3 regions of the Bradyrhizobium sp. HKCCYLRH1034 genome follow, and region 2 is predicted to be linked to each of the others. Evidence: predicted binding sites of a transcription regulator. Region 2 holds the regulator's gene; each other region holds the start of a gene.
What was found. The regulator LexA, encoded in region 2, represses DNA repair genes until DNA is damaged. The targets are predictions, from matches to a motif close to TGTTCNNNNTGTGTTCNG.
Positions count from the first base shown of each region.

Region 1: recA (recombinase RecA) is a predicted target of LexA. The motif match lies at 1,302-1,319, and genes of this name have one in related genera.
Region 3: ACQR0W_RS13150 (ribonuclease T2) is a predicted target of LexA. The motif match lies at 1,702-1,719, and genes of this name have one in related genera.

Region 1 is NZ_JBNPUW010000017.1:69,590-72,865, forward strand. It holds gene ACQR0W_RS30030 (hypothetical protein) at 534-827, opposite strand; gene recA (recombinase RecA) at 1,411-2,505, shown strand; gene ACQR0W_RS30040 (DUF1835 domain-containing protein) at 2,802-3,276, shown strand, end outside.
Region 2 is NZ_JBNPUW010000007.1:338,070-341,345, reverse strand. It holds gene ACQR0W_RS19285 (hypothetical protein) at 119-559, opposite strand; gene lexA (transcriptional repressor LexA) at 834-1,532, opposite strand; gene ACQR0W_RS19275 (molybdopterin molybdotransferase MoeA) at 1,738-2,949, opposite strand; gene ACQR0W_RS19270 (alpha/beta fold hydrolase) at 3,081-3,276, opposite strand, start outside.
Region 3 is NZ_JBNPUW010000005.1:47,087-50,362, reverse strand. It holds gene ACQR0W_RS13155 (23S rRNA (adenine(2030)-N(6))-methyltransferase RlmJ) at 1-822, opposite strand, end outside; gene ACQR0W_RS13150 (ribonuclease T2) at 957-1,661, opposite strand; gene ACQR0W_RS13145 (hypothetical protein) at 1,794-2,258, opposite strand; gene ACQR0W_RS13140 (hypothetical protein) at 2,427-2,732, shown strand; gene ACQR0W_RS13135 (DUF3617 domain-containing protein) at 2,816-3,276, shown strand, end outside.

The DNA.
Region 1 (3,276 bases), on a different contig from region 2:
CGGAGCCTGCAAGTGCGGGAGCTGGCAGGCTGCAAGGGATCGGTCGACGGCACACCAAAGGCGATACACTAGACGATGTGCGGCGACCATCATCGCAACGAACAAACAAATCCGGGGCTGATCAAAAATCTGCTCAGACGTACGACAACCACGATTCTATAACGCAACCCAAAGTTTATGACAATGGTTTGTGGCTTGAAGATGTCGTGAGCGCCGGCGCGCGTGATGCGGATCACGCGGGTTTTGTCCGGGCCATTCCTCGGGCCATCCTTGGGCAGGGTCCGACACGGGGGCGTCCGAGGTTCGTCGCTTCATCTGTCGTCCGTCATATGGTGGCCGTCGAGTGCTTGCACGCCACGTGATGCGGAACCTGATGGCCGGCCGCCGCTTGCGCGCGGCTGCGCGTCTGCATCGAAATCGTGCGCCTGCACGCACGACGAGCCGAACAAAAGCAGAAGAGGCGATGGAACTTCGTTCCTCTCAGGAGAACCACGGAATGTGCGATCTACGCACGCGTGTAGGAGTTGGTAGTTTCAAGGAAAAGACCTGACAAGCACGATCGGTCCAACGATTGCGGCGTTGAAGTCGGCGAGGTCTTCGCTGGGAATCCAGTACTCGCGATGCTTGCGGCCGCCGGCCTCGCGCACCTCGTAGGTGTCGATGAAGCCTCGCAGGATCGCAAAGCGCAGCACGTGGCCGGCGCCGCTCGCCGGCACGTTCCAGTCCCGTGCGATCTTCACGGCATAGTCCTCCGTCAGCACCGGGTAGAAGATCGGCTGCTCCGGAAGGCGCGGCGGAAACGCACGCATGCCCGACGCCTCGATCAAGGCAAGCTCTTTTGGGCCGACAGGGCGCCACAGCGTGAGGGTCTGTTCGTTGTTGGATCCGGTCATGCTGGTTCCGAAAATTGGAAGCAGTCTGCGAGGCTCACAGAGAAGGACCAGCAGGATGATGGGACACGGCCGAGACGACAATAACAATTTATAGTTGGGTCGGCGTCTGCCGCTGGTGCGGGAGATGAGGTTGGAGCGCTCGGACAGTTTGGTTTTAATCCGCGTGATCGCCGGTCGGCGGCTGCGCCGCTCGCGCGCATGGCTTCCGCCTCCAGCTGGAATCGGGATCCCTTCGCAGTCGCCGTCATCCAGCATCCAGCATGCCGTACTTCGCTTCCGGGCGCGCTGATCTGGCAGCGCTCCCTCGCTGGTGCTCGGTGCACTGCGCGCCGGCCCTCGGCCTTCGAGCGGCAGGCGTGTCTCCCGCGGGTTGTCAGGGGTTTGTGAAAGAGAGGTGTGAATGTCGAGAAGAACATATTGCGAACAAAGAACGGATGGAGTACATTCACCTCAAGATTGCTGGCCGACCTCGTTAACCGTTTGTCCATCCCGCGAATCCCCGCCATAAGGAGCGCCAATGTCCGCCACCGCCCTGCGTATCGTCGAAGGTTCCTCCATGGATAAGAGTAAGGCGCTCTCCGCTGCGCTGTCCCAGATCGAGCGTCAGTTCGGCAAGGGCTCGGTGATGAAGCTGGGCAAGAACGACCGTTCGATGGATGTCGATACGGTGTCCAGCGGCTCGCTTGGGCTCGACATCGCGCTCGGCATCGGCGGTCTGCCGAAGGGCCGCATCGTCGAGATCTACGGGCCGGAATCCTCGGGCAAGACCACGCTGGCGCTGCACACGGTGGCGGAAGCGCAGAAGAAGGGCGGCATCTGCGCCTTCATCGATGCCGAGCATGCGCTCGATCCGGTGTATGCGCGCAAGCTCGGCGTGAACATCGACGAGCTTCTGATCTCGCAGCCGGATACGGGTGAGCAGGCGCTGGAGATCTGCGACACCCTGGTGCGTTCCGGTGCGGTCGACGTGCTGGTGGTCGACTCCGTGGCGGCGCTGGTGCCGAAGGCCGAACTCGAAGGCGAGATGGGCGAGTCGCTGCCGGGCCTGCAGGCCCGCCTGATGAGCCAGGCTCTGCGCAAGCTGACGGCCTCGATCAACAAGTCCAACACGATGGTGATCTTCATCAACCAGATCCGCATGAAGATCGGTGTGATGTACGGCTCGCCGGAGACCACCACCGGCGGCAATGCGCTGAAGTTCTATGCTTCGGTCCGCCTCGACATCCGCCGCATCGGCGCGATCAAGGAGCGCGACGAGGTGATCGGCAATTCCACCCGTGTGAAGGTGGTGAAGAACAAGCTGGCGCCGCCGTTCAAGCAGGTCGAGTTCGACATCATGTATGGCGAGGGCGTCTCCAAGATGGGCGAGATCCTCGATCTCGGCGTCAAGGCCGGCATCGTCGAGAAGTCCGGCGCCTGGTTCTCCTACGATAGCCAGCGTCTCGGGCAGGGACGTGAGAATTCGAAATCGTTCCTCAAGGCCAATCCGGACATGACCGCCAAGATCGAAGCCGCGATCCGCCAGAACTCCGGCCTGATCGCCGAGCAGATCCTGGCCGGCAACGCCGAGCGCGACGCCGACGCCGACGGCGAGGAGCCGGCGGAGGAGTAGAGGTAAGACGGCAGCGGGTGCCGTGGACGTTGCGTTGCCGACGCTCCGGCGCCCGTTTGCAGATGTGTGGTGTTCTGCCGAAATCTGGGGTTGTTGCATGATCGAATGCAGTGAGCCTGAATTCCGAGCGCCGGATACGATCTTCAGCGCGAATAGTCGAAAGCGCGTGCGCGGGCGAGCGGACCGGATCCGCGCGGCGGCACCGACATTTCCGACACCAGTCCTGGGCGCCGGGAGCCGATCGCGAGCGTGTTGATAGCGTCTTGAGCCAATCAGGTCGTGCCGGAGCCAACAGCATGACGCGTTTGATTCTAGCGGCCGATGATCCCAGCGCCGGAGCGCTTCGGAGAGGCGGCTTTGCCGACCTGGTGGTGCCAATTCTCCATCGTTTCGTATGGGGACCGTTGCCATCAGATGCCGAGTTATCGGCTTATCTCGTCCAGCGCGCCGCGCGACCGAAGCGCGGGCATTGGTTGGATTTCGCCTCGCGTGGCGACTTCATGGCGGTCGGCGGGCGGAGTCAGAGTTTTCTCGAACTTGTCGACCGTTGCGATAGCGTCGAGCTGTGGATGGGGACCCGTCCGAACGACCAGTTGGTGCTGATCTGGCTCTTGGACTATCTGCGCCATCACGCGGAGATCGCGACGAAGATCGTATTGCGGCATGTCGATGTCCCGCTATCCGATGCCCCGGCCGGGCGACTCGCCGGTCGGGCCATTGCCGGCGTAGAGCTTGCGCGTGAGCATCTCGATTTGGGCCATCTGGCATGGC
Region 2 (3,276 bases):
ATTCGATGCGATGCCGGGGCGTGAGGTTCGCCTGAGAGGACTTTGCGCTTGCAGAACCCAAATCTCCCACGGTCGAAAGCTCGCTCACGACCGAGAGAAATGCCGATGCGGAGACCCCTCAGGTGATGCTGATGCGGCGAATCGGTGTGGCCTGCGAAGGCGGCACGTCCTCGGCGATGTCCGGGCGTCGCTCCGCCGGCTGCTTGCTGACCGGCAATTGCAGCACGGTGACGCGCTGGCCCTCGCAGAGCTGGGTCACCAGCACGTGGCGGCCATCGGCGAATTCGATCGCGTCGTGATGGCGATCGGGAATGTGAGTCTCGATGCTGTTGAACTTTGCGACGCGCTCGCGGATCGTCCGGGTCCAGAGCCAGCGGCTGTCGTAGCGGACGTCCTCGGCGAAGGCCAACTCGGTGCCGGGCAGCATGCAAACTGCGACGGTCGGCTCGCTCTCCAGCGCGAAGCCGCGGGTGGCGGTGCCACGGAAGGTCATCGAGATCAACGTCTCGCCGACCTTGGCGGGACGGGACGCAACCGCATGGAGGCTGTAGTCACACATCGGATCGCTCCTCGTTGAGAGATAGCCGACCCACGCTCCCCCCGGACAGGCGCAGGCCTCTATCAGAGTGGACATCGATGGTGATGTTAGCGCGCGCTTCGCGGCAATTCTGCGCTGATCTGCATCGCGTGTGCCCGCGGCCGATCACAAGCGTTTGAGCATGCCGCGCTGCACATCATGAGGTGCATTCGCGCGTGACGTATTTTGCTGGGCAGCCTCCGATCGGCGGCGAAAGCGCGTGCGCCCGCCGCCCATCGACCGATCCCATTCGCGATCAGTACTTGCGGTACAGCCCGACCAGCTTGCCTTGGATCTTCACCCGGTTCGGCGGCAGGATGCGTACCTCGTAGGCGGTGTTGGCCGGCTCCAGCGCGATCGATGCGCCGCGGCGGCGGAAGCGCTTCAGCGTCGCTTCCTCATCGTCGATCAGCGCCACCACGATGTCGCCGGTGTCGGCGGTCTCGTTGCGCTGTATCAGCGCCATGTCGCCGTCGAGGATGCCGGCATCGACCATGGAGTCGCCGCGTACCTCGAGCGCGTAGTGATCGCCGTTACCGAGCATGTCGGCAGGCACGCTGATGGTGTGGCTGCGGGTCTGCAGCGCCTCGATCGGGGTACCGGCGGCGATGCGGCCCATCACCGGCACTGCGACGGGGCGCTCGCCATCGTCCAGCGCGGGAGTGCTGGTGCGCACCTTGCCGAGATTGCCCTCGATCACCGATGGGGTGAAGCCGCGGCGGTTGTTGGCGGCCTGTGACAGCTCGGGCAGCTTGATCACCTCGATCGCGCGGGCGCGGTTGGGCAGCCGGCGGATGAAGCCGCGCTCCTCGAGCGCCGTGATCAGGCGATGAATGCCGGACTTCGAGCGCAGATCGAGCGCATCCTTCATCTCGTCGAAGGACGGCGGCACGCCGGCTTCCTTGAGCCGCTCGTTGATGAACCGCAGAAGTTCGTACTGTTTGCGCGTCAGCATCTCGACCTGGTCCCCGGTTTGTTGTCGTCCGAGTCCAAGAGCTGCGCCTCGCGCACAAACCGGCTGAGAGCGCCCTGGAGTCGGACCGTCATCGCGTCGCCCGCAACATACTAAAAACAAATCATGAACGGACACTATATGTTCGATGTGTGTTCCGCAATCCTAAAAATATGATGAACAGACCGGGCTTTACCGGGGAAGCGGCTCAATTCGGCAGGCGCAGGATCTCGCACGGGCTGCCGGCAGGCGCCTTCGGCGCAAACGCCGGCCGGATCACCACCGCCTGCGAGAGTGCGAGATTCCCAAGCAGCGACGAATCCTGCTGGCTCACCGGGGTCGCAACCAGCGTGCCGTCGGCGCGCTCTTCGAGCTGCGCCCGCAGATAGTCCTCGCGCGAATCGTTCGGCCCGAGCTCGCGGCCGAGCAGGGCGGCCTCGCGCGGCATCACGGCCTCGTCGCGGCCGAGCAGCCGCCGAATCAGCGGCACCAGGAACAGGAGGGCGCAGACATAGGACGACACCGGATTGCCGGGCAGTCCGATCACCCTGATGTCGCCGAGCCGTCCGTGCATCATCGGCTTGCCCGGCCGCATCGCGATCTTCCAGAACGCCATCTCGACGCCCTCGGCTTCGAGCGCCTGCTTGACCAGGTCGTGATCGCCGACCGAGGCGCCGCCGGTCGTGATCAAGATGTCGGCCTTGGCCTCTCGGGCCCGGCGGATGCCGGCGATCGTCGCCTCCATCGTATCCGCGGCGATGCCGAGATCGATCGGGGTCCCGCCCTCGTTGCGCACCAGCGCCCGCAAGGCGTAGCCGTTGGAATAGACGATCTGGCCCGGGCCGGGCGTCGAGCCCGGCATCACCAGCTCGTCGCCGGTGGCGAGCAGCGCCACCTTCGGCCGGCGCCGCACCGGCAGCGCCGGATGATTCATGCTGGCCGCCAGCGACAGGTCGCGGTCGCTGAGCCGGCGCCCGGACTTCAGCAGCACCATGCCCTGGTGAAAGTCGACGCCCGCCGGCCGGATATGCCGGCCCTTGATCGCGGCCTCGGTGATCACGACGTGGCCATCTTCGGCGATCGTGTCCTCCTGGATCACCACCGCGTCCGCGCCCTCCGGAACAACGCCACCGGTGAAGATCCGCGCCGCCTCGCCGGGTCCAACCACGCGATCGAACGGCCGCCCCGCCGCAACCTCGCCGATGATCTTCAGCCGCGCCTTGGCCTGGGCGGCGTCCGCCGCGCGCACGGCATAGCCGTCCATCGCCGACATCGCCTCGGGCGGCTGCGTCCGCAGCGCCGCGATGTCCCGCGCCAGGATGCGGTGAAACGCTTCGTCCAGCCCGACCTGCTCCTCGGCCAGCGGTTCGGCGCCGGCGAGCACGGCGGACAACGCATCAGACACCGGCATCAGGGCCATGGGATTTCCTTCGGACGGAGACGGCAGATCGAATGAATCGCCTTCTAACCGAACGCGCACGGCGCGGCCAAGGGCCTAGGCCGCTCCCTGCGTTCTGACCGTCTGCTGTGGGCCGTTTCCGGGCCGCTGCCTCACGATCGCGCGAGAAAGTCCGCAATCAACCGCATGACCTCCTGCGGACGTTCCAGGCTCGGCAGGTGCGCCGTTCCGGCCAGCTCATGTCCTGACCCCGTTCGGCATTGTTGCGGCGAGCAGCCTGCTTCGCTGCTGGATGTGAGGAAAGTCCAAGTCCCCCGGATGACGAGCGATGGCGCGACGATCTCCGCG
Region 3 (3,276 bases), on a different contig from region 2:
GCCTTGGCCGAGGGGCTTCTGCAGTTCCTGCAGGATGAGCTTCAGCTCGTCATGTAATGTCCAGGGCGGGTTGACGATCAGCAGCCCGGTCGAGGTGAGCGCCTCGCCTTCGATCTGCGGCGCAACACTGAACTCAATCCGCAGCACCTTGCCCGGCGGCTTGGCCGCGGCTGCGAGCGCCGCGACACGATCGCTCAGCTCTTCCGTCGCACGCCGGCTCTTGGCGGGATACCACAGCACGTAGATACCGGTGGTCCACTTCGCGAAGGCCGCGGCGAAGCGATCGGCGAGCCGCTCGAACTCATCCTTCGCCTCGAACGCCGGATCGATCAGCACCACGCCCCGGCGCTCGTTCGGCGGCACGAAGGCGGGCAGGGCGACCCAGCCGTCGAGATCGACGACACGGGCCTGGGTGTCGCGGCGCAACTGATCGATCAACTGCTTGCGGGGGATCGGCGCGAGCTCGCACAGGGTCATGCGGTCCTGCGGCCGCAGCAGCGCGCGCGCGATCAGCGGCGAGCCGGGATAGGCGACCAGCTCGGCCTTGGGATTGAACGATCGGACGATATCCAGATAGGGCTGGACCAGCGCATAGGCCTGATCGGACAGCCGCGCCTGCAGCACGCGGGCGATGCCGGTGAGGTACTCGCCGCTGCGCGTCGCCTCGTCGCCGGTGAGGTCATACAGGCCGGCGCCGGCATGGGTGTCGATCACCCGGAACGCGGCGGGCTTCTCCTGGAGGTAGACCAGGATGCGCGTCAGCACGATGTGCTTGATGACGTCGGCGAAGCCGCCGGCGTGGAAGGCATGTCGGTAGTTCATGCCATCCGGTTACGCCGTTCCGCGTCAAAAGGGTACCCCGTCGATGCGCCGGATGCCCTCCGGAGAGCCGCGGATGAGCGCCGCCGCAGGAGGCGCCGCAGGCCGACGCGCTGCGTCGCCCCGATTCGCAGCCGCTAGCCGCCGCGGACCGGCGGCATGTTGACCTCGTCGCGCCGGCAGGCCTGCCGGTCGATCTCGTCGCAGTTGCGAAACTCCAGATCCTTCGACAGACAGATCCGGACCTCGCTCAGCCTGGTGCGATTGCAGGTGACGGCAATGCCCGATGTCGTGAGCTTGGGGTTGGCCTTGATGAAGGCCTCCTCGATCGCCGCTGGCGCCACCGTCTTGGCCTCCGCGAGATCGAGGAATTCCGGGGGGATCTTGATGGCGGCGCGGGCCTTGCGGATGGCTTCGAAATAGGCCTTCGCCGACACGCCGGCGCAGGTGCCGTGCTTGTCCCACTCGTTGTAGATCAGGCCCGGCGCCGGCATCAGGTCGAGCATCGAGGTCATGATGTTGCGCGGCAGGCGCGGCGCCGGCTGCTCGCAATATTCGGGGTAGCCGTTCTCGTATTGCGGCCACAGCCCGTGCACGACGAACGAGTACGGTCGGCCGCTGCATTGCTGGGACCGGCTGCCGCGACCGCCGCGCTCCTCGGCTTCGGCGCAGTACGAGGGCGACCACGACAACGAGAGAACGTAGAAGTCGAACGCGCCCGGCGCATTCTGGCGGCGGTCCTGCGCCTCGGCGGCGCCAGCCGTGAGCACGCCGAGCAAGAGGGCAAAGCAGGCGATCGTTCTGGACAACAGGACGGCAGGTCGGCACAGGCAATCGAACATGGCGTACTCCCCGGACAATGCCAGGAGCCTACCAGTGCGCTGGAACATTTCAAGAACAAAAATGGCTGCCCCGAGGCAGCCATTCGTCAGCCGGCCGCCCGCGCGAGCGGCCGATACGCCGGGAAAGGCGAATCAGGGCTTGGCGGCGCGGCAGGCCGGATTGAAGGCCCAGTTGCGATCGAGGCCGACGACGCAGAACTCGACGCCCTGGTCATAGCCGGCGAAGCCGCCATCCTCGATGATCGAGAAGTTGACGGTGCGCGCCTTGCCGTCGCTGATCATCACGCTGCCGGTGCAGAAGCGACGCGGAATGTTGTCGGACTGCCAGGGCCGGAAGGCGATCTCATGGACATTGGCGACGCCGGTGATCGTCAGCGAGGAATTCCAGAAGGTGCTCTCCTTGTCCTGGAATCGCGAGACGATGGTCGGAATGGCCGCCTCGCAAGGCGCGACCCGGCCTTCATATTTCGGACCGGACAACCAGAAGTTCATCTCGAGCGGGTTGGCGGCCTGAGCCGGGGCGGTGGCGACGATGGCGGCAAGCAGCGCGCCACAGGCGGCGCCGAACATCTTGAAAGGTGAGCTGAAGTCGCGCATGGGCCGTCCGCAAGGCTGATCCGGGAGCGTGGACCGTGCCGCGGCGGCCACAGGAGGTCAAGTGCAACGCGGCAACACTCCACGATTAGTCCTGTTAACGCGAGGCCGGTGTTCTTTTCTTGACCGGACAGGACCTTTAGAATGGCGGGCCAGATCGAGGAGAATGCAATGCGGACGCTGATGGCCGGATTCGTGAAGACTGCAGGCCTCGTGGCCACTGGGATGGTGCTGGTTGCGGCATCCGCCCAGGCCGACGTGGTGCCGCCCTTCAAGGGCAACGACACCGGCGGCATCATCGCCTTCCAGCTGGCCCAGACCACGGATGCGCGCCAGCTCGCGGTCGATCATTGCGCCTCCTACGGCAAGGTCGCGAAGTTCCGCGCCGTCGATGCGCGCTACGGTGGCTACGTTTCGTTCGCCTGCCGCTGGGTGCCCTATGGCTCGGCGCAGCGGCCGCTGCGGACGCTGTACTGACCTTCCATCAACTGCCGTTCTCCCAATTGCCATTTTTCTGCGGCATTCGCTCCGGCATCGATCAACGAGCCGGAACGGGGCATATGACCTGCACACGCATCGCAATTGGGCTGTTGGCCTGCTGCCTCCTGGGCGTGACCGCGAGCCATGAGGCACGGGCCGTCGACCTGCCGGTGCGCAAGGCCGGCCTGTGGGAGCTGAAGATGATCAGATCCGGCGGTCAGCTGCCGGAGGCGACGATGCAGCACTGCACCGACGCGGCCACCGACAAGGAGATGAACAACTTCGCCTCGCCGATGGCGCAGCAGGTCTGCTCCAAGCAGGACATCCAGAAGACCGCGACCGGCTACGTCTCCGATTCGGTCTGCAATTTCGGCGGCATCAATACGACGTCGCATGCCGACATCACCGGCGACTTCAACTCGGCCTATACGGTGAAGACGATGTCGCGCGTCACGGGCGGCGCCGCCGGCACCGGGGTGAAGGACACCGCGATGACGATCGAGGCCAGATGGCTCGGCGCCTGCAAGCCCGACCAGAAGCC